3 regions of the Geobacillus sp. FJAT-46040 genome follow, and region 1 is predicted to be linked to each of the others. Evidence: riboswitches for the same ligand, from Rfam matches in the RefSeq annotation. Region 1 holds a riboswitch; each other region holds the start of a gene.
The links. A riboswitch is a leader RNA that binds a small molecule or an ion and turns the genes downstream of it on or off. The one in region 1 is predicted to bind cobalamin.
Positions count from the first base shown of each region.

Region 2: it holds a riboswitch for cobalamin, as region 1 does, so the genes downstream of both, CD000_RS04280 (ABC transporter substrate-binding protein) here and CD000_RS06315 ((2Fe-2S) ferredoxin domain-containing protein) in region 1, are expected to answer to the same signal.
Region 3: it holds a riboswitch for cobalamin, as region 1 does, so the genes downstream of both, CD000_RS10770 (ribonucleoside-diphosphate reductase subunit alpha) here and CD000_RS06315 ((2Fe-2S) ferredoxin domain-containing protein) in region 1, are expected to answer to the same signal.

Region 1 is NZ_NISS01000001.1:1,198,604-1,204,390, forward strand. Features, by position in the region: gene CD000_RS06290 (DNA topoisomerase III) at 1-732, shown strand, start outside; gene CD000_RS06295 (glycerophosphodiester phosphodiesterase family protein) at 916-1,797, opposite strand; tRNA gene CD000_RS06300 (tRNA-Gln) at 1,972-2,043, shown strand; gene rraA (ribonuclease E activity regulator RraA) at 2,282-2,767, shown strand; cobalamin riboswitch at 2,826-3,019, shown strand; gene CD000_RS06315 ((2Fe-2S) ferredoxin domain-containing protein) at 3,205-3,603, shown strand; gene CD000_RS06320 (energy-coupling factor ABC transporter permease) at 3,604-4,347, shown strand; gene CD000_RS06325 (energy-coupling factor ABC transporter substrate-binding protein) at 4,352-4,645, shown strand; gene CD000_RS06330 (energy-coupling factor transporter transmembrane component T family protein) at 4,629-5,354, shown strand; gene CD000_RS06335 (energy-coupling factor ABC transporter ATP-binding protein) at 5,351-5,787, shown strand, end outside.
Region 2 is NZ_NISS01000001.1:785,762-791,548, reverse strand. Features, by position in the region: gene cbiB (adenosylcobinamide-phosphate synthase CbiB) at 1-333, opposite strand, end outside; gene CD000_RS04290 (adenosylcobinamide amidohydrolase) at 330-1,802, opposite strand; gene CD000_RS04285 (FecCD family ABC transporter permease) at 1,799-2,854, opposite strand; gene CD000_RS04280 (ABC transporter substrate-binding protein) at 2,820-3,779, opposite strand; cobalamin riboswitch at 3,919-4,117, opposite strand; gene CD000_RS04275 (YvbH-like oligomerization domain-containing protein) at 4,455-4,649, opposite strand; gene CD000_RS04270 (GntR family transcriptional regulator) at 4,708-5,439, opposite strand; gene nagB (glucosamine-6-phosphate deaminase) at 5,436-5,787, opposite strand, start outside.
Region 3 is NZ_NISS01000001.1:2,047,392-2,053,178, reverse strand. Features, by position in the region: gene CD000_RS10780 (C39 family peptidase) at 1-822, opposite strand, end outside; gene asnB (asparagine synthase (glutamine-hydrolyzing)) at 1,110-3,017, shown strand; cobalamin riboswitch at 3,219-3,414, shown strand; gene CD000_RS10770 (ribonucleoside-diphosphate reductase subunit alpha) at 3,544-5,787, shown strand, end outside.

The DNA of each region.
Region 1 (5,787 bases):
GAAGGGAAGACCGAGCCGCCGAAACGGTATACAGAAGGCGAACTCATCACTTTGATGAAAACGGCGGGAAAATTTTTGGACGATGAGGAACTGGAAAAAGTGCTCGCCAAAACGGAAGGGCTCGGCACGGAAGCAACAAGGGCGGCGATCATTACCATGCTGAAAGAGCGGAAGTATATTGAAGTGAAAAACAACCTCGTATATGCGACCGACAAGGCGAAAGTATTGATCGAGGCGCTCGGCGGCACGATTCTCGCCTCGCCGGAAATGACGGCGAAATGGGAGCAGCGCTTAAGCGAAATCGGCGAAGGGAGCGCCTCTCCCGCTGCCTTTATGGAACAGGTGAAAAAGTTGGCGCAAAAAGTGGTCGCTGACGCCATCGCCGCCGCGCCGAATTGGAATTTCAGAGGGGTTGACACCGCCTCGATCCAACGGACAAGGAAGAAAAAAACGATGGGCGAGAAGCTTGGACCGTGCCCGCTTTGCGGCGGGACCGTCGTCGACAAAGGAACGTTGTACGGCTGCGACCAGTACGCGAAAACAAAATGCCCGTTTACGATTTCCAAACGCATTCTCGGCAAATCGATTTCGGCGGCCAATGTGAAAAAACTGCTGGCGCAAGGGAAAACGAATGTCATCAAAGGGTTTAAAAAAGGCGAAAAAACGTTTGACGCCATCCTTGTCTGGGATGAAAACGAGAAGAAATTATCGTTTCAGTTTCCGAAGCGGTGACAAGGGCGGGGGAGGAAAGGATGGAGCGCTTGGACAAAAGGCGGACCGATGGCGGACCGCCGATCTGACCTCCTTTTTCTCAAATGATACACCGAATCGGGTCAAATGGGAACGATTTTCGTTTTTATTAACCATGATAACATTATGTAAACAATAAGCTCCCCCTGGCTCCCTGAAGGCGGGTCAATGACGGGGCAAACGACGGCAGGCGGCAATGCGGCCAGGGCGGTCTGGATAATCGGTGAACACACCGTCCACGCCCATGGCGCATAGGCGAGCGAGATCGTGTGGTTCATTGACGGTATAGACGTGAACCATGAGCCCACGGCCATGGGCGGCGCGCACCCACTCTTCGGTGACGGCTGAGAGCGGCAAGCCGATGCCATCGGCATAGACGGCGATTTGTTGCAACAGCTCGTCGCGGCCACTTCGCGCTTCCTTTTCGCCGACCAATTGAATGAGCGGGACGCCGCGCGGGATGAGCGGGCGGAGCGCCTGCAAACTTTCTGGATGGAACGATTGAAACATGACGCTTCCACGCTGGAGAACGCCGTGTTTTTGCAATAGGCGGGCGACCGCCCGTTCGATGCCGGGCTGTTTCGTTTCGACGTACAACGGAACGTTTACACGTTCCGCTTTCAGCATCCGAACCACCTCATCAAGCGTCGGAACGCATTCGCCGGCAAAGCGTGGATCGAACCACGATCCGGCATCCAATTTTTTGAGCTCACGCAATGAAAAATCGCTGACCCGCCATGGCGACCGGTGCGGGTAAACCGTTTCGACATTTGTCGTCCGGGCGAGCGTCGCATCATGCAGGGCAACGAGCTTCCCGTCTTTCGTTGCGCGCACATCGACTTCGATATAATCGGCATTCATGCGGGCGGCGAGGCGGTAGGATGAGAGCGTATGCTCCGGCGCGTGTCCGGACGCGCCGCGGTGGGCGATGACGGTGGTTTTCGGCTGGCTGGGTGGCTGCCAGGCAGCCGCGGCCGCTAAGACGATCGGCAGCGATAACAAAAACAATGCGCAAAGATAGAAGCGAAAAACCGTGATCCGGCGCATAGACATCTCTCCCCTTCCAGTATCATATCGGAAAAACAAGTGCGAGAGAAAACGAGGGGATATAGCAGGGAAAGGGTGCTTGTACCGATAGTGTCGCACATCAAGCAAAAGAATATTCAGGTTGATGCATAACGTGCACCATCATGCCGCATACTGTAAACGACAACAAAACGTTGGGCTATAGCCAAGCGGTAAGGCAACGGACTTTGACTCCGTGATGCGCTGGTTCGAATCCAGCTAGCCCAGCTGAATCGCCGGACGGGGTCCGCTCGCCCCGGCGGCCAAAACGGCTTCCGCCATGTTGTGCGGGGCCGTTTTTTCGTTCGCCGGAAAGCGGGGACGAGAACATCTTTTTATCGTTTTCAGCGGCTCCGCAAGGACACGCATCCGATGCCCGAGCAGAAGCAGCGCCGCAAAAAAATGTGGTGTCGGCAGGATTTTGACGAATGGTGGCGAATGAAAAAAAACGAAAGGGGAGAGGATCATGAAAACAGCTGATTTATGCGATCAATGTTTAGATGAGTTGCAAGTGTGCGAACTTTCGTTTCAATCGTACGGCGGAAAACGGATGTTTTCCGGGCCGATCGCGACGGTCGACGTGTTTGAGGACAACGTCCTTGTCCGTGAAGCGCTCGAGACGGTGCCGCCAGGGACGGTGCTCGTGGTCGATGGAAAAGGCTCGCGCCGCGTGGCGCTATTAGGCGACCGGTTGGCGCAAATCGCCTGCGACCGGGGGCTTGCCGGCGTCATCATCCACGGCTGCATTCGCGATTCGGCGGAAATCGGCCGCATGCCGCTTGGGGTCATGGCGATCGGCACGTGCCCAGTGAAAAGCAAAAAAGAAGGAAAAGGCGCCCGCGACGTTGTGCTCGAGTTCGGCGGCGTCCGCTGGGAGCCGGGCGCATACGTGTACGCCGATGCCGACGGCGTTGTCGTCGCCCGCGAAGATTTGTCGGCAAAAAACGGTTGACGCCTGCCATCAAGTTGTACTACGATGAGAACGGATGCTTGTTCCATGACAAGATCAATAGGCGAGAAACAAACAAGGTGCCTAAGCCTGCTCTAGGGTTTGGGTGAAAAGGGAAGCCCGGTGAAAATCCGGCACGGTGCCCGCCACTGTGATGGGGAGCTTTGCGGCAGCAAGTCACTGAAGGATGCTTCGGGAAGACGCCGTCAAGCGATGATCCTCAGTCAGGAGACCTGCCTTGTTTGGATCGGACGGATGCCTACGGGACTATAGGCAGACGTGCGGGAGAATGATGGCTGCATTGGGCCTGTTTGGGCCGTTTACGGCTTTCGTATACATTTTTCTGCACCTCTGCTGTAGAGGTGCTTTTTCTTTTGCCGAAAACCTGCCCGTCTGTCTGCGCCTAAATTCTATCATTCTAGCCAAAAAGGGGGGATTCGGTGGCGACATGGGATTTGCGGGGAATGAAGCATCATGTGCTCATTTGCAACGGAGGGACGTGCCTCCGCCATGGCGGGGATGATGTGACAACGGCGGTGCGCGAGGAGATCGCCCGTCTCGGGCTTGACGACGCTGTCCATACAACAAGGACGCGCTGCAACGGACGATGCCAAGACGCGTGCGTGATGATCGTCTATCCGCAAGGCATCTGGTATCGACAGATGACGCCGGAGCGGGCGAAGGAGGTTGTGCGCGCCCATTTGGGTGAGGGGGTTCCGATGCGGGAGTGGGCGACGTATGAATACGAAGGCGAATTGGTGTTGACGCCAGCCGGCGAACGGGAGGCGCCAAGCGGAAAACGGAAAACGGAACATGCTGCGAAAGGAGTGAAGGGATAAATGAAGAGAGCGGTTCGATGGAGCGGAATGGCGGCTTTGTTCGTTTCTTATTTTTTGTTGACGAATGAAAATGAAGCGTATGCCATGCACATTATGGAAGGATTTTTGCCTGTCAAATGGGCGCTGTTTTGGTGGCTGTTGTTTTTGCCGTTCTTTGTGTTCGGATTGCGGCGGCTTGTGCATACGCTGAAGCAGCACCCCGAACATAAGCTTCTGATGGCGTTAGCTGGCGCGTTTACATTTGTATTGTCGGCGTTGAAAATTCCATCCGTCACCGGCAGCAGCTCGCATCCGACCGGGATCGGCTTCGGCTCGGTTTTGTTTGGACCATGGGTGATGGTGGTGATCGGCACAGTCGTTCTTCTCTTTCAAGCGCTGCTTCTTGCCCACGGAGGAGTGACGACGCTTGGGGCCAATGCGATGTCGATGGCGATCGTCGGCCCGTTCGTCGCGTACGGAGTGTATCAACTGTGCCGAAAAGGGGGGGTATCCAATCGAGCGGCTTTGTTTCTTGCCGCTTGTTTGTCTGATTTGGCTACATATGTCATGACGTCCCTGCAGCTTGCCCTGGCGTTTCCGTCTCCTGATGGGGGAGTCACCGCCTCGTTTTTGAAATTCGCCGGCATTTTTGCCATTACTCAAGTGCCGTTGGCGGTGACGGAAGGCATCATAACGGTAATCGTCTGGAACTGGCTTTCCTCCTATCAAGCTTCTCCGCTGTTCCAAAAGGAAAAGGGGGCGTAATGCGATGAAGAAAAATGGCTTGCTCGTGTTGCTGGCTGCTTTGCTTGTCATCATTCCTCTTTGGTGGGCGCGCGGATCGGAATTCGGTGGAACGGACGATCAGGCGGAAAAAGCCATTCAAACGCTCAACCCGCATTACCGGCCGTGGTTTGAGTCGATCTTCACCCCTCCAGGCGGCGAAGTCGAAACGCTTCTGTTCTCGCTGCAAGCCGCGCTTGGCGCCGGCGTGATCGGCTACGTCGTCGGGTTGTACAAAGGGCGTTCGGAGCGGAAAAACAGCCATGATTCGCGAGTTTGACCGTTGGGCGTATGACAACCGGCTGCGGGCATGGCGGGCGGAGTGGAAGCTGATCGTGGCGTTTGTTATGCTTGCCGTTGTCATGATGGGCGGCTGGCGCGAACAATGGCTTGTGCTCATCGGAATGGCGTATTGGATTGTCGCTCGTGCACGAGTGCCGTTTTCCGTGTATGGAAAAGCGATGCTCGCCGCCTCCGTTTTTTTAGGGCTCAGCCTGCTGACGCTCGTTGTGTCCGTGTCGGTTCCTTTTCAAATAACTTTCATCGACAGCCAGCTGCAGCCGGCTGCAAAGCTCGCCGTCCGCTCCCTTGCCGCCTGGTCGTGCTTGTTTTTCCTTCTCATTACGACGCCGGCGCCGGACTTGATTGCGGTGCTGAGGCGAATGCGGCTGCCGGCGGCGCTCGTGGAACTTTGCTTTCTTATGTATCGCTTTATCTTTTTGCTCGAGCAGGCGGCCGCAGAGCTAATGCTGGCGTTGCGGGCCCGCAGCGGGGGAACGCATTGGCGGCATGGCGGGATGCTGATGTACCAACTATGGATGAAAACGTGGCAGTCGTATGAAGCGTTCAGCCGTTCGCTTGCGGCGCGTGGAGGCGTCGCGTCGGCTGGGCATACGCATCATCGGGAAAAAGCGCATGTGCCTCTTGTCGATGTTGCGGCCGGCATCATCATGGCCTTGTTGCTTGGGTGGGCATGGCGGAAAGGGTGAAAACGTTGCTGCTGCGAATGGAACGAGTGAAATACGCTTATCAAGCAGAACGGTACGTGCTGAATGGGATTGATTGGGAAATTCCAGAGCGAAAAAAATGCGCCTTGATCGGGCCAAACGGCTGCGGCAAAACGACGTTGTTTCTTCATTTGAACGGGCTGCTGCGGGCGCAGGAAGGAGCGGTGTATTGGAAAGGGCGCAACATGTATGAACGCGGAGCGGATTGGACGCAATGGCGGCGTGAAGTCGGCATCGTCTTTCAAAACCCGGAGCATCAAATCCTCGCCCCGCTCGTGCGTGATGAATTGGCGATCAGCTTAGTCCATGCCGGAATCGATCGAGAAAAAATGGGGGAGGCGCTTGCCGCGATTACGGCGGAATACCACCTTCAATCTTGGCTGGACCGCCCGACCCATCAATTCAGTCTCGGACA
Region 2 (5,787 bases), 410 kb from region 1:
CGCTTCAAGCGGCCGGCGCACATCCTCAGCCGCTTCAGCGAGGCTTTTGGTCGCAATGGTGGTGAAAATGAGGGCCGCCTCGATCGCCACCCCCACGTATACGGACAGCGCGTAGCCCACATAAACGACCAACGCCGATACCCCGTAAACAGCGGCCAACACGACCGCCGCGGCCGCCGCCCCTTTCGCCCGCCGCTTTGTTCCTTGATTCCAGCGGCGGTCAAGCCACGCAATCAGCGTTCCCATCCCGCGCACAGGGTGCGGCAGCCAGCGCGGATCGCCCACGAGGGCATCGAGAAACAGCGCCAACGTCAATGCGGCCAAATGGGTCATCGCCGTTTCCTCCGCTTCTCCCAGCGGCCAAGCGCCTCAACTGTTGCCTCATACACAAGCCGGCCGAGCGCCCGGCCAAGCTCCGTCGCCGTTCCGGCATAGGCAAAGACCTGCCCGGTTTGCGTCGCCGCCACGGCGAGCGAATCGGTCGACGTGCCGGTGGCAAGCGTCCCTGTTTCCAGGTCGCAAACCGAACAGTCGGCGAGCGCTTTTACCTTCGCTTCCGTCGCTGTCATCATCGCCTGGACAAACGCCGCTTCCGTCAGCACTCCGTCAATGACAATCACCATATTGATCGTTCCCGGCCTTGCCGCAAGCGGCTTATGCTGCCACGCCCGAGCGGCATCAACCGCATTGCCGACGCCAGCGGTCGTCATGATTGCAACCGAAAACGCTTCCCCTTCTTTCTGAAGCCAAACGGCATCATGGACGTCAACCGCCGTCATCATGCCGATCGTTCGTTTCGGCGAAAACCCGTGCTGCTCCAAATAGCGGCGCATGTCTCCTTCCGCATCGCCGCAATCGTAATCCAACCCGACTTGGCGGTTGACAAAATGGGTCGCCCATTGAAACCCAGCGCCGATCAATGCCGAGGACAGGACGCGAAGCGGCTGGCAGGAGGCCAGAACAGCGGCGTCATCAAGAAAGGACAAACGCAGCCCGCCGGCCGACGATTCTTCTTGTTTCCCTTTCGGCACAAACGAAAACATCGGCTTTGCCGCCGCCGGATGAGCCAGACGCACAATCGGCGCGGCAAACACTTCCTCAAGCAGCGCCGGCGTCATCACATCTGTCGGCGTTCCAAGCGCCGCTGTTTTTCCTTCTTTTAACACAAGCACCCGGTCGCAATATAAGCTAGCGACGTTCATATCGTGAAAGACGGCGACGACCGTCAAATCGCGGGAGCGGGCAGCTTCCGCGAGCCGGTCCAAAAGCCGGACTTGGCCGCTCACATCCATATGGTTCGTCGGCTCATCCAGCAAGAGCAGCTGCGGCTTTTGGGCAAGCGCCCGCGCCAAATAGGCGCGCTGCCGCTCGCCGCCGCTTAGCCGCTCAAGCGGCTCATCGATTTTGTCAGCCAAGCCGACCGCACGAAGCGCTTCTTGAACCGCCGCTTCATCCTCTTTCGTCCACGTCGGAAACAAGCCGCGCTGATGGGCGTAGCGGCCGAGCGCCACCGTTTCTCTCACCGTATAGCCGGGCGCCGCCTCCGCCGTCTGCGGCAGGACAGCGGCAAACCGCGCCCATTGCTTCGCAGACAGCGCCAAAAGCGGCTGGCCATGAATCTTGATCTCACCGCTGGCAAGCGGAAGCTCTTTGCAAATGAGTTTCAGCAGCGTCGTTTTTCCGCTGCCGTTCGGCCCGACGATGCCAAACAGCTCCCCTTTTTCCACGGAAAACGTCACACGATCAAGCACTTGCTTTGGTCCATACCGATGCGATACGGCCCGCACCTCAAGCATCATCATCCCATCTTTCGCTTCATTTTTCGGAAAAACAAGACGGCAAATAGCGGGGCGCCGATCAGCGCGGTGATGACGCCGATCGGCAGTTCGCGCGGTTCAATGATCGTCCGCGCCGCCACATCGGCAAGCACAAGAAACGCACCGCCATACAAGAGAGACAGCGGCAGCAGCACCCGATAGTTTGGCCCGCACACAAGCCGAACCATATGCGGAACAACGAGCCCAACAAAACCGATCGTCCCGGACACCGACACCGCCGCGCCGGTGAGCAGCGCCGCCGCCGTCAAAATGATGACTTTTCGGCGCGTAACATCAACGCCGACATGAAGCGCCGCCGCCTCGCCAAAAGCAAACGCGTTCAACTCGCGGCCGTTGGCGAGAAGCACCGCCGCGCCGATGAGAAAAAACGGCAGCAACAGCCCGCTGTATTTCCAGCCGCGCATCGCGACGCTTCCCATCAGCCATGAGATGATTTGCCGCAATTCTTCCCCGGTCAACGCGATCATCAGTGAAATGAAGGCGCTGAAAAACGCGCCGAAGATAATGCCGGCTAAAATGATCGTCTCAACCGACAGCTGCGGCTCAACCGCGCGAGTGAACGCCAAAACGGCGACAAGCGTCGCCATGCCGCATAAAATGCTCACGATCGGCAGCGTGAACGTGCCAAAGAGCGGCCATTGCCAGCCAAGAAAGATGACGAGCACCGCCCCGACCGAGGCGCCGGACGAGACGCCGAGCGTGTACGGATCGGCGAGCGCATTTTTCAGCAACCCTTGGAACGCCGCGCCAGCCAGCGCCAATGACGCCCCGACCAAAAAAGCGAGCACGACGCGCGGCAAGCGGATCGCCATCACGATCGGCACCCAATCGGCCGGAATGTCAGACGGAAGCGGCATACCAAACCATTCGGACGCAAGAATGCGAACAATAGAAGAAAAGGGAATCGACAGCGATCCTGTCGATATCCCTACGAGCAACGATAACATGGCCGCCGTGACGGCCAATATATACATCCACGTTTTACTTGAACACATCCGGGTAAACGGCTTTGGCAAGTTCCTCGACCCCTTCGACAAGGCGCGGACCCGGGCGGCTTACTAAGTCGGTGTTGACGTCATACACCCGCTTGTTTTTCACCGCCGGCACGTCTTTCCAAGCAGCGCGCGCAAACACTTGCTTCGCTCCGCCGTATGTCGTGATGATCACATCCGGCTTATAGGCTACGGCTTTTTCTTCCGTCACCATCGGCCAGCCTTCCAAGCTGCCGGCGACGTTTTTCGCTGAAATCACTTGAAGCATCTCATCCATAAACGTCCCTTTGCCGGCCGTATACAGCTGCGGCGGCGGCGACACTTCAATCCAGACGTTCGCTTGTTTGTCCGCCGGGATTTGTTTCGCTTTTTCTTGAATTTGCGCAAGCTTCTCTTTCATCTCATCAATCACTTGCTTCGCTTTGTCCGACGCCCCGGTCGCTTTGCCGATCAATTCGATGGACGCATACACATCGTCGAACGACTTCGCGTCATTCACGACAAGCACGGTGATGCCGGCGTCTTTCAATTGCTTGAGGCCATCGCGCGAGTTATGGGCGCTTGACGCGTGGGCCAAGACAAGATCCGGTTTGAGCGAAATGATTTTCTCGACGTTGAATTCCATGCCGCCGATTTTCGTTTTCGTTTTGACGTCTTCCGGGTAATTGTCAAAATCGCTGACGCCGACGATCTTATCGCCCAACCCCAACGCATAGGCGATTTCCGTATTGCTTGGGATGAGCGAGACGATCTTTTTCGGTTCCGCTTTGATCGTGACATCCTCGCCAAGCCCGTCTTTCACCGTCACCGGAAACGCCGCTTGTTCCGTTTTCGGTTCTTCTTTTTTCGCTGGCTGGGCGTTGCTATTGGCTCCACCGCTGCAGCCGACCAGCACGGCGGCCAGAAGGAAGAACACTGCCACCACCGCCGGCCATGTCCAACGTTTCATCCGTCATTCCCCCTTCGATGATGTATGTACAACAAAAAAGCCCATTCCGTCCGAACGGGGAATGAGCGCGAAACAGACCGCCAATGGGCACAACAATGCCCTATGCGACTGTTTCCGCGTCTCACCCCCCGAAGATTCGGAAACTGCGGCAAGCAAGGCAGGTCTACTGGCTCATGCTTCATCCTACTCTGAAGCCTTCCCGTACGGAAAACAGCGCAAGCCATCCGTCCGTACAGTGGCGATTTCATTTCGTCCGCATTGACAGTTGCGGGGACAGCTCCGGATTCCCACCGGATTCCCTATTAAGCCTTTTCGGCGCCTTGCTGCGAATTGATTTAGTTATCGGATATGGACATTTTTATATTAAAGCAAGGCCTGGCATTTGACAACTGTGAATTTACAGTGGGCTGGCGGCAGGCGGTCATCGATCACTTTTGCGGTCAGGCAGCTCAGCTCCAGTGTCCGTGTTTTGTACGGAACGCCGCATGCGCCGTTGCATCGAGCTCCGCGATGTCAAATGCCGCCATGTTGCCTATTCATCGATTCCCACAAACCTCATCTTTTGAGTTTCTTCCGGCTGCGGAGAAACGTTCCTTTTCCATATGTCGCTAAAAAAATTAGGAAAGACGCCCCACCTCTGGCACGGCGTCTTTCCCCGATACAACCTTCATCTCGTCACTGTTGAATATATTTGTCAAACACAAAGCCAAAATCTTTGACTGTATAGTTCTTTTTCGCTTCCGTCAGCCAGCGAAAAGCGTATTCATTCACGGCTTGAAAATCCGCCGACACATTGGCGCCGTCACCGCGCATGTTGGCCAACACCTTGGCCGCCAGTTCCAAACTCCGCTCAGCATAGTGGAATTTCATTTCGTTTTCATGGCAAATCTCCGCAATGCTTTTCCAAGCCGCTGTAAAAAGCCTAACATCATGATCCTCCCCTTTTCATCTCAATCATAAATTTGTACCGGTCGCCGCGGTACACCGATTTGACGACTTCAAGCGGCCGGCCGTCGACAAGGTGCGTGCGGCGCTCAAGCAATAGCACCGGAGCCCCTTCTTTTATCTTCAGATGCTCCGCCTCCACCTGGCGGGCGACCGAGGCTTCCAATGTTTGAACTGCAGAGCCGATGATCATCCCTTTTTCTTTTTCGATAAATTCATAGACGGAACCGCTTACAACATCACGCGTCAGTCCGGGGACGAGATTGACCGAAATGTACAGCGTCTCCAACGCCATCGGCAAGCCGTCGGCCAACCGAAGGCGGCGGACTTCGTAAAGGTCATCGCCTTCCGCGACGCCAAGTCCTTCAGCGAGCTTCTCGGAAGCTGGAACCATCTCAAAGCTGAGGACGATCGTGCCGGGCTCCATGCCGCGCGCCCGCATATCTTCGGAAAAGCTCGTCAGCCCTTTCAGCGGCTGCTCGATTTTTTGGGCGGCGACAAATGTTCCTTTCCCGCGCCGGCGGATGAGATAGCCATCGTTCACTAAATTGTTGACCGCCTGCCGAACGGTCATCCGGCTGATGTCATACATTTCCGCCAACTCGCGCTCAGACGGGATCATCTCGCCCGGCTGCCACTCCCCTTTTTCGATCTTTTCTTTCATATATTGCTCGAGCTGATAGTAAATCGGAATCGGCGACTGTTTATCGATCACGGCGCATCCACCCGCCGCTTTTCCTTTGGGATGAGCGAGAGCGCCTCGCAGTCGGCGATGATCGTCACGTCCGGATGAAGGTGAAGCGCTGAAGCCGGCAAGTCCGGCGTGACAACGCCTTCGAGAAGCCGGGCCATGGCCTCCGCTTTTTCCTCCCCTGACGCCAACAGCACGAGGCGGCGGCTGCGCAAAATGGTCGCAATCCCCATCGTAATGGCATAGCGCGGCACGTCATCAAGCGATGGAAAAAAGCGGGCGTTCGCTTCCCGTGTCAACTCGGTCAGCTCGACGACGTGGGTGGCTGTCGAAAACGGCGTCCCAGGCTCGTTGAACCCGATATGGCCGTTG
Region 3 (5,787 bases), 850 kb from region 1:
TTTTTGGTTTTTGACAGCGGTCAATGGATCATTGAAATAAATGTACTGCTCATCGTATCCCGTAATGAGCACCGCGTGTTCCCGGTACGTGATTTTGATCGGGCCTTGCGGGGTTTGCCATTCCCGAAAGGCAGAGGGAGGAAGAGGACGAAAGGTGGTGTTGGTGATCACCCAAACCGGTGTGCCTTTGGCCAAGTATGTATAGATGTTCTCAAACGATTGCCCTGTTAAGTCGATGATTTGGTTAGGCAAGTACCGCTCAGCCAACTGCTTGATCGGCTTATGGTACACGCCGTATCCAGGCTTCGATAACGTATACATATCGCCGACAAACCCTTCATTTGGGTGGCCGTAAAACACTTGGCCATTTCGCACTTGATACGGAGTAGGATTTTTCTTGATTTGTTTCGCCAACGTCATCTTATCGACGCGAATGCCGGCATGATTCAAGAGCATGGCCAAGCTGGTTACTTCGCATCCCCTCGGCAGTTCCGGAAGCTGAGACAAAAGGGGGGCGTCAATCAGGACGGATGTCCTTAGCGCTTGTTTCTTTGAAGAGGCAACTGATCGATTCGCCTCCTTTGCTTGATTGCTGGGGGACGGATTGGTTTCTCTGCTGTTTCTGTTCTGTATGAAGGCTTTGATGGCATCGCCTATCTGGGCCGAGCTTGCATAATAGGATAATGAGGCGGCCAATAGCAAGAAACACGAAATATACAATCCGAGCGACAGTTGATCCATCCTCCCGTTTAGAGGTCTTCTCAAGAGAACAAAACAAAGGGAAACGATGAGAAAAGTCAAAAAAAGGATAAACGCTAACAAGCCATTCTCAACTCCTTTGTAACACGTGTGTGTTTTTATCGTAACAGATCGATGTGCAAAAATGGTGAAATTCACACTTTCTCCATACTTTATCGTTAATATTATGAGGAACTGAAAATCTTGCAAGCAGTGTTCCTGAAAAAATGGAAACAGATTGTTTTTGAAACTTGACGTTGTGTACGATAGAATGAAAGTATCTTTGTATCCATCATTTTAGTTTTAAACAAAAAGGTTTTTCGTGTAGTTTTTGGATTCTTCTTAGCAAAGTGGGGGGGACAATCATCGCCATGTGCGGTTTTATTGGCTGTATTCATGATCGCCCAAGAGCGATTGAGCAAACATGGAAAACAACGTTGGTGGAGATGAACCGCCTGATTACCCATCGCGGCCCCGACGATGAGGGGTATTTTTTTGATGACTACGTGAGTTTTGGTTTTCGGCGTTTGAGCATCATCGATCTGGAGGCGGGACATCAGCCGCTGTCTTATGAAAACGATCGATATTGGATCATTTTTAACGGGGAAATTTACAACTATCTTGAATTGCGGGAAGAGCTGGCGGCGAAAGGATATTCGTTTGCGACGCATTCGGATACTGAGGTGATTGTCGCCCTTTACAGCGCCGAAAAAGAAAAAGCGGTCGAAAAACTGCGCGGGATGTTTGCGTTTGTCATTTGGGACAAGCAAGAGAAAACGGTGTTTGCGGCGCGCGATCCGTTCGGCATTAAGCCGTTTTTTTATGCGGAGCAAGGAGACCGCACGTTTTTCGCTTCGGAAAAGAAAAGCATCTTGCTCGCTCTGGGACAGGAGTCGCTAAACGGCGATTCCCTGCAGCATTATTTAACATTCCAATATGTCCCTGAGCCGCTGACGATGTCGGCCGGCATTTACAAGCTGGAGCCGGGGCATTATCTCAAGAAAAAAGTCGGAAAACCGCTCACGATTCATCGTTATTGGAAGGCATCCTTCGACCCCATTCGCCAATCGGAAGAGGAGCTTGTAAAGAAAATCCGCGATGCGCTGTTTGATTCGGTCAACGTCCATATGCGCAGCGATGTGCCGGTCGGTGCGTTTTTGTCGGGAGGCATTGATTCATCGTTCATCGTCGCCATCGCGAAACAATTCCATCCGCACCTGAAGACCTTTTCCGTCGGGTTTGAGCGGGAAGGGTTCAGTGAAATCGATGTCGCAAAAGAAACCGCAGAGAAGCTTGGGGTAGACAACATTAGCTATGTCATCTCACCGCAGGAGTATATGGAAGAGCTGCCGAAAATTATGTGGCATATGGACGATCCGCTTGCCGATCCTGCGGCTGTGCCGCTTTATTTTGTCGCTCGTGAGGCGAGAAAGCATGTCACGGTTGTGCTTTCTGGCGAGGGGGCGGACGAGCTGTTCGGCGGTTACAACATTTACCGCGAACCAGAGTCGTTGCGGCTGTTTGCGCGCATGCCAAACATCGTAAAAGCGGTGTTGCGGGTGATCGCGAAGATGCTTCCGGACGGGATGAAAGGAAAAAGCTTTTTGGAGCGCGGAACGACGCCGCTTGAAGAACGGTATGTCGGCAATGCGAAAATCTATAGCGAAAAGGAAAAAGCGGCGTTGCTCAAAACGTACCAAGAGGGGCGCGAATATACGGCGGTGACGGCTCCTTTTTACCGCGAAACGCTTCATGACCCGCCCGTCAACCGGATGCAGTATATTGATCTTCATACATGGCTAAGGGGCGATATTTTAGTCAAAGCGGACAAAATGACGATGGCCCATTCGCTTGAGCTGCGCGTTCCCTTTTTAGACAAAAAGGTATTTGAGGTTGCTAGGCAAATCGTCCCTGATATGAAGATAGCCAACGGTACGACGAAATATATTTTACGTAAAGCCGCCGAAGGCATCGTGCCGGATCATGTGTTAAACCGGAAAAAATTAGGGTTCCCCGTGCCGATTCGCCACTGGCTGAAAAACGAAATGTATGACTGGGCGAGACAGCTCATCCACGAAAGCGAAACTGATCATCTGTTCCATAAGGACGTGCTCTATCGGCTGCTGGATGAACATGCCCGCCACAAGGCGGACCACAGCCGCAAGCTGTGGACGGTCTTGGCGTTTATGGTTTGGCATCAAGTCTATGTGGAAAAGAAGTACGATTTTGCTTCATCCGCACAAAGCGAGGAGCGGCCAGCGTCTGTTTTGGAGGCGTAGCAGGGAAACGACAGGGCGTTCTAAGGGCGACACCTAGAACGCCTTTTTCGATGGTGCGGACAGTTTCCTTGCCTTTGGCGAAGCGAAAGAGAAAATTTGCTTTCTCCCACTCTTGCAATTCTCCCGGTTTTGGTATATGCTTGTTCCATCAGGATGATCATCTACTATATATTGTTTTGTTCTCTTTTTTAAACAACTATATATCGTTGCACCAAGCAATGGTGTCCATCAGGACTTAATAGGGAATCCGGTGTGAATCCGGAACTGCCCCCGCAACTGTATGTGCGGACGAAATGGGATGGCCACTGGCGGCAAGAGCCATTCGGCGCGCCGCTGGGAAGGCCCCAAAGTAGGACGATGCACGAGTCAGGAGACCTGCCTTGCTTGGAACGTTTCATGTTCTTCGGGGTGTGAGAAGATGAAACGATAGGGGAAAAGAACAAGGGGTTCGTCTGCCTTTTTTCGTCTGTCGTTTCATCCGCTCGCCTGCCCGAGCGGATTTTTTATTGAAGGAGTGGGGAAACGAATGACCGCATTGACGAAAATGATCATCATCGATGACCAAGGGAAGCCGGTTTCTTTTTCACGTGAAGAGTTTGCGTCGCTGATTGGGCAAGCCGCCGCTGGATTCGGCCGTCTGTCGCTTGATGAATACGTCGAGCGTGTTTGGCAGCTTCTCAGTCGAAAGGAGTCCGTCACGGTAGAACAGCTGCACCAAACGGCTATTTTGGAAGGACTTTCTTACATTGATGAAGATGAGCCGGACTGGACATTTGTGTGCGCCCGGCTGTATTTGCGGCAATTGTACCGCGAGGCGGCACGGCAGCGCGGGTACGATGAGCGCAAGCGGTATGGCGATTTCTACTCGCTCCTTGTTGCGCTAACGGAACAAGGGGTGTACAGCCCGTTCTTGCTTGAACGTTATACGAAAGAAGAAGTCGACGCCATCGGTGCGTTTCTTGATCCGGAGAAGGACAAGCTGTTTACGTACATTGGGCTGCGCACGCTTGCGGACCGGTATTTGGCCCGCGATTATGAGCGGCGGTTGTATGAATTGCCGCAGGAGCGGTTTTTGGTCATTGCCATGACGCTCATGGCGAATGAACCGCAAAAGCAGCGGCTTGCGCTCGTGAAGGAAGCGTATTGGGCGTTAAGCAACTTATACATGACCGTGGCGACGCCGACGCTTGCCAACGCTGGGAAGTCGTACGGCCAGCTCTCAAGCTGCTTTGTCGACACGGTCGATGACAGCTTGCAAGGGATTTATGACAGCAATACCGACATCGCCAATTTATCGAAATCGGGCGGCGGCATCGGCGTCTATTTAGGCAAAATCCGGTCGCGCGGCAGCGACATTAAAGGATTCAAAGGGGTCTCCTCCGGCGTCATCCCGTGGATGAAGCAGCTGAACAATACAGCGGTGAGCGTCGATCAACTGGGGCAGCGAAAAGGGGCCATTTCCGTCTATTTGGATGTATGGCATAAAGACATTTTTGCCTTTCTCGATGCGCGGCTCAACAACGGTGACGAACGGCTGCGGACGCATGATTTGTTCACCGGCGTTTGCATCCCTGATTTGTTCATGGAGCAAGTCGAACAGCGCGGCGATTGGTATTTGTTTGATCCGCATGAAGTGCGGAAGGTGATGGGGTTTAGCTTGGAAGATTTTTATGATGAGGAAAAAGGGAGCGGCAGCTTTCGGGAAAAATATTGGCAATGCGTCAACGAACCAAGACTGTCGAAAGAAAAAGTGCCGGCGATCGAAGTGATGAAAAGCATTATGCGCAGCCAGCTCGAGTCGGGGACGCCGTTTATGTTTTACCGCGATGAAGTGAACCGGCAAAATCCGAATCGCCATCTCGGGATGATCTACTGCAGCAACCTTTGCACGGAAATCGCGCAAAACCAAAGCCCAACGGTGATGAAGCGGCAATATGTAAAAGACGGGATGATCATCATTGAAAAAATACCAGGCGATTTTGTCGTCTGCAATTTATCGTCGATCAACTTGGCGCGGGCGGTGACCGATGGGGTTTTAGCGCGGCTCATCCCGATTCAAATGCGGATGCTCGATAATGTCATTGATTTAAACAATATTCCGGTGCTGCAAGCCGGCCTGACGAACGAAAAATACCGCGCTGTCGGGCTTGGAACCTTTGGCTGGCATCATCTTTTGGCGTTAAAAGGCATTCGCTGGGAGTCGGACGAAGCGGTCCGCTATGCCGACGAGCTGTATGAAACGATCGCGTATTTGGCGATTCAAGCGAGCATGGAGCTCGCCAAAGAGAAAGGGAGCTACCCGGCGTTTCCGGGGTCGGACTGGCAGACGGGCGCTTATTTTGAGCGGCGCGGCTACGAAAGCCACGGTGAATTGGATTGGGATCGGCTGAAGCAAGATGTGACCCGCTACGGGATGCGCAACGGCTATATCATGGCCATCGCCCCGAACGCATCGACGTCGATCATCGCTGGCAGCACGGCGAGCATTGATCCCATTTTCTTAAAAGTATACGCCGAGGAAAAGAAAGATTATAAGATTCCCGTTACGGTGCCGGATTTAAACGAACAGACGATATGGTATTACAAATCGGCGTACCATATCGACCAGCGCTGGAGCATCAAGCAAAACGCCGCCCGCCAGCGCCATATCGACCAAGCCATCTCCTTTAACTTCTACGTCGTGAACACGATTAAGGCAAAAGAGCTGCTCGATTTGCATTTGACGGCGTGGAAGTCGGGGCTGAAAACGACGTATTACGTGCGTTCGACA